2 regions of the Hungatella sp. SB206 genome follow, and region 2 is predicted to be linked to the other one. Evidence: a T-box and tRNA genes for the amino acid it is inferred to sense, from the RefSeq annotation. Region 2 holds a T-box; the other holds one or more tRNA genes.

Region 1 (2,383 bases), 1.1 Mb from region 2:
CGTCCCCTATTGGAACCGGGTTCGGATTATCATGATTCAGTGCGGGTAACAGGACTTGAACCTGCACGGTCTCCCACCAGAACCTAAATCTGGCGCGTCTGCCAATTCCGCCATACCCGCTGACACCAATGGATGATACCATCTGAGGGCGGAAATGTCAAGAATTTATAATTAAGCTTTGTGAGCACCTTTGCGGATAATCGGATAGATTTCCAATGCCAGCAGTGAGAATACTACGATATATGCTAAATATGTCATATGTAACACCTCTCTTTCTTTGATACCATTATTATATACAGGAGGAGGAAAAAGGGCAATCCGCATAGTATCTAAAAAATATTTAGGAAAATACTAGATTGAATACAGAATATACAAAAATATTTAGGTAGCCTAAAAGTTTTTTAGGTGCCGTATGTTGCGTCGCACAGAGTGATAAAATAATGTCAAATGAGAACGTAAAAAGAGGAAGCTTTACTCCACAAAAAAAAGTCGTACTCGACGACTTTTTTGGATGGTCTTTACATACCATATCATTACTGAGACACCGGGGACTCGAACCCCGGACAACTTGATTAAAAGTCAAGTGCTCTACCACCTGAGCTAGTATCCCAAAGCTGGGCCAGCCAGATTCGAACTGGCGACTGCAGGAGTCAAAGTCCTGTGCCTTACCGCTTGGCGATGGCCCAATATCGTATGATAATTCCAGATAAAAAAAAATTCCCTATAAGGGAAAGGTGAGTAGAGGGATTCGAACCCTCGGCCTCCAGAGCCACAATCTGGCGCGATAACCAACTTCGCCATACCCACCATAAACAAATCGCACACATCGCTGGTTAATTGATGTGAAACGAGCCTGAAGGGATTTGAACCCCCGACCCACGGCTTAGAAGGCCGTTGCTCTATCCAACTGAGCTACAGACTCACAAGCGGGTGATGGGAATCGAACCCACGTATCTAGCTTGGAAGGCTAGTGTTCTACCATTGAACTACACCCGCAGATAAACATGAGAGACAGTAGTTAAAATAACAAATGTTATCTTTTTACTATCATCGGGGTGACAGGATTCGAACCTGCGACCTCCTGGTCCCAAACCAGGCGCTCTAGCCAAGCTGAGCCACACCCCGTAAACAGAATTTCTCTGTAATTTTTATCCACCGTCTCGCGACGCAAGAGTTATTATATACGATACTGCAAAACTTGTCAACCGTTATTTGAAAAAAATAAAAAAAAGTAGCAGTTCAGCCTTAGCTTCCAGCTGCCGCTTCCCGGTCCGGCGCTTTCGTTTCCTGGACCTTTCCAGTTCCGGTTTCGGGCATAAGCATTTCTAAATGTGCAGGATTTTACTAAAAGCCAGTGAAAATCCCCAAACTCGCTGTGTTCAGACAGGTGGGGATTTTCACTGAACGAAAATTTTGCGTATTAAGAACTGTTAATGCCCTGCAAAGTCACAGGAAAGGTCCAGAAAACGAAAGCGCCGGACCGGACAGCGGCAGCTGGAAGCCAAGACTGAACTGCTATAAAATAAAAAATCCCCCATAAATGGGAGGGGCCGGCAGTAACCATCGGGTTACTGCCGGCCGAGTATGAAAAATAAAAAGTCAATGTTAAAAGGGTGGGGTTCCTTTACATTATTTAGTATAGGAGAAAATTGTGTCATAAATTTGTCCGCACCATAAACATTTCATAAAAAAACTTAAAGAAATATGAGGAAATCTTGAAAAATGGGAGAAGAAATATAAAATCCGGCGGGAAGCCGCCAAATGGGTGCCGAAACCGCCTGTTTATGGTATACTAGCCGGTAGAAGACATCGATCGCGGACTGCGATCGAAGAGAGCCACAGATGATATCCATAGAAAGGAAAATCCCCATGCTTTATTATGAATTTTACGAATCCGCACTGGGTCCGCTCACCATAGGAGATACGGACGGCGCGGTGAGCAGTATCAGCTTCGGCAGAATCCCTCTGAAGGAGGGCGTTCAAAAGGAAACAGACTTAACGCTCCAGGCCGCCAAAGAGATTGCGGAGTATCTGGCCGGTAAGCGCACGGCATTTGATCTGCCGTTGAGACCGGAGGGAACACCATTTCAGAAAAGAGTCTGGGACGCGCTTCTGACCATTCCTTATGGGGAGACGAGAAGCTACAGGGACATTGCGATCCTTGCCGGAAGCCCGAAAGGATTCCGGGCGGTGGGGATGGCCAATAACCACAATCCCATCCCGATTCTGATTCCGTGCCACCGGGTAATCGGTGCGGATGGGAGCATGACCGGGTATGGGGGCGGACTTCCTATTAAAATAAAGCTGCTGGAAACAGAGCGGGGAGGAAAGTAACGTGCAGCTGCCATTGGTGAGTATAATTGTTCCAATTCATAATTCGGAG
Region 2 (2,383 bases):
TCATACAGGCGGTCCGCATACGCTCTGACTTCTTCATGGTCCGGCCGGACAGCACATAAATGAATCTGCCACGGTGCAATTTCCTTTGGCCAAATCGGTCCAAATTCATCATGGTGCGCCTCACATACAGCGGCAGCAAGCCGTCCCACACCGATCCCGTAGCATCCCATCACCGGATACTGCATACTTCCGTCCTTTGCCACATACGTCATATCCATGGCTTTTGTATACTTTGTACCTAACTGGAAAATATTTCCGACCTCAATACCGCGTGAAATCTTAATTGCCGCCTTCCCGCAGTGAGGACAGATTCCGCCTTCGGTGATCTTCGCAAAGTCATGGTATTCTGCGCTGCCCGCATCCCGTTTCATATCCAGCCCGGTATAGTGGTATTCGCAGATATTGGCGCCGCAGGATAAATTATTTGCCTCTTCCAGCGAACGGTCAAACAGAACCGTAAAATCCCCCTTTAAGTTGTACGGACCAATATATCCAGCCGTCAGGCCGCTTTCCTCAGTGATGACTGCCGGGTGAATCTCATAACCCAGATAATTGGTCAGCTTTGTTTCATTTACTTCCAGATCGCCCCGAATAAACAGGACAATATACCTGTCGTCAGAATTCCGCTGGTAAACCACTGCCTTACAGGAGTGTTCCTTCCCGGTTTCAAGGAAATGACAGATATCCTCAATCGTGTGTATATCCGGCGTATGAACCAGCGTCAGTTCATCTGAAATTTCATCCCTGGCACTGCACACAATGGTTTCCGCCGCTTCCATATTGGCCCGGTATCCGCACTCCCCGCAGATCGCGATGGAGTCCTCTCCGATGGGTATCAAAAGCATAAATTCATGGGAAATGCTGCCGCCCATCATGCCGGAATCCGATGCCACGGATATGACCTCAGGAACTCCCACCCTCTTATAAATCCGCTCATAGGCCTTATAACACCTGTCATAATACGCTTCTAAATCCTCCTGGCTTGTGTGGAACGAGTAGGCGTCCTTCATTGTAAACTCGCGGACCCGGATCAGTCCCGCTCTCGGACGCGCCTCATCACGAAATTTTGTCTGAATCTGATAAATCATAAAAGGATATTTCAAATAGCTCTGTCCATACTCCCTCACAAGCTGAACCGCCGCCTCCTCGTGGGTCATACCGAGAACCAGAGGGCTGCCGCCCCGGTCGGCAAACCGGAGCAGTTCTTTTCCAATGCTCTCATACCGGCCGGACTCCTGCCATAAAGAGGCCGGCATCACAACAGGAAACTGTACCTCCTGCCCATCGATTGCGTCCATTTCTTCCCGCATAATCTGTTCAATCTTACGAGTAATCCTCTTTAAAGGCGTATACGACGAATAAATACCATTTGCCACATACTTCATATAGCCACCGCGGATCATCAGCGCATGGCTGTCCACGACACAGTCCGCGGGACGTTCTTTAAAACGATCCCCTACAAGTTTTTCCAGTTTCATATGATTTCCTCCCTTTTTCATTTTCCACAAACCAGGAAAGAGTCCGGCGAGCCGGACTCTCGCGCCGGAGCGCGGTCGCTTCAGCGGCCATACTTCCTTAGCGCGGAGTGCGCATCCTCCCGGAGGGTTTTTATTTCATAGGACGAACTTTCCTATGAAATAAAAAACGCCCCAAGCTGACGCTCATCAGCTTAGGGCGAACTGTACAAAAGTCCGTGGTACCACCTAAATTCGGAATAAATCCGCGCTCGCGAGTACGGGGCAGACTGCCTGATACTCTTTCTCTGTGACGGGAGAACCCGGCGAAACCTACTGGGAAATCTACGTTCCGTTCAGCCCACAGCTCAAAGACCGGTTCGCTACTCCTTCAATGAAAGCTCGCACCAACCGCTTTCTCTCTGTAAAGTCCGGAATACCTACTATTTCTTATCATCGCTTTTTGTATTTGATTATATGCACAATAGCACAAATGAAGGGAGGTGTCAAGACCTGATGGTGTTTTATGTTCTGTACGAAATGAAAGTATTCCGGATTGTTATTCAGGATATGTCATTGCTATTTAGAATCGTATGATTACTATTTTAAAAGCGGCAAACTGTTAATTGCTTCTTAAATTTATAACAAATTCTCATTGACAAAGCGACACATATGTCGCATAATACAAAAAGAGACATGTATGTCGCAAAGGAGAATACTGAAAATGGGAATTAAGGGAGATCAAACCAAGCAGCTCATCTGTATGGAGGCATTTAAACTTTTTACTGAAAAAGGCTACAAAGATGTGACTATGAAAGATATTTGCGAAAAAACAGGACTTAGCCGTGGGGGACTGTATCGCCATTATGAAAGTACCGAACAAATTTTTCTTGAAATTGTAAATTTTCTTATGGGAAATCAGCAAAACG

Evidence for each region. A T-box is a leader RNA that pairs with one kind of tRNA and senses whether it is charged. The one in region 2 lies ahead of M1L66_RS22985 (proline--tRNA ligase), so its partner is inferred to be a tRNA-Pro.
Region 1: it has a tRNA-Pro gene. The T-box ahead of M1L66_RS22985 (proline--tRNA ligase) is inferred to sense a tRNA for this amino acid. The anticodon was not compared.

The regions. Positions count from the first base shown of each region.
Region 1 covers NZ_CP096603.1:6,227,489-6,229,871, reverse strand. The annotation lists tRNA gene M1L66_RS27640 (tRNA-Leu) at 41-120, opposite strand; tRNA gene M1L66_RS27635 (tRNA-Lys) at 538-610, opposite strand; tRNA gene M1L66_RS27630 (tRNA-Gln) at 615-686, opposite strand; tRNA gene M1L66_RS27625 (tRNA-His) at 733-808, opposite strand; tRNA gene M1L66_RS27620 (tRNA-Arg) at 849-922, opposite strand; tRNA gene M1L66_RS27615 (tRNA-Gly) at 926-996, opposite strand; tRNA gene M1L66_RS27610 (tRNA-Pro) at 1,051-1,125, opposite strand; gene M1L66_RS27605 (methylated-DNA--[protein]-cysteine S-methyltransferase) at 1,870-2,334, shown strand; gene M1L66_RS27600 (glycosyltransferase family 2 protein) at 2,336-2,383, shown strand, end outside.
Region 2 covers NZ_CP096603.1:5,157,590-5,159,972, forward strand. The annotation lists gene M1L66_RS22985 (proline--tRNA ligase) at 1-1,478, opposite strand, end outside; T-box leader at 1,668-1,920, opposite strand; gene M1L66_RS22990 (TetR/AcrR family transcriptional regulator) at 2,179-2,383, shown strand, end outside.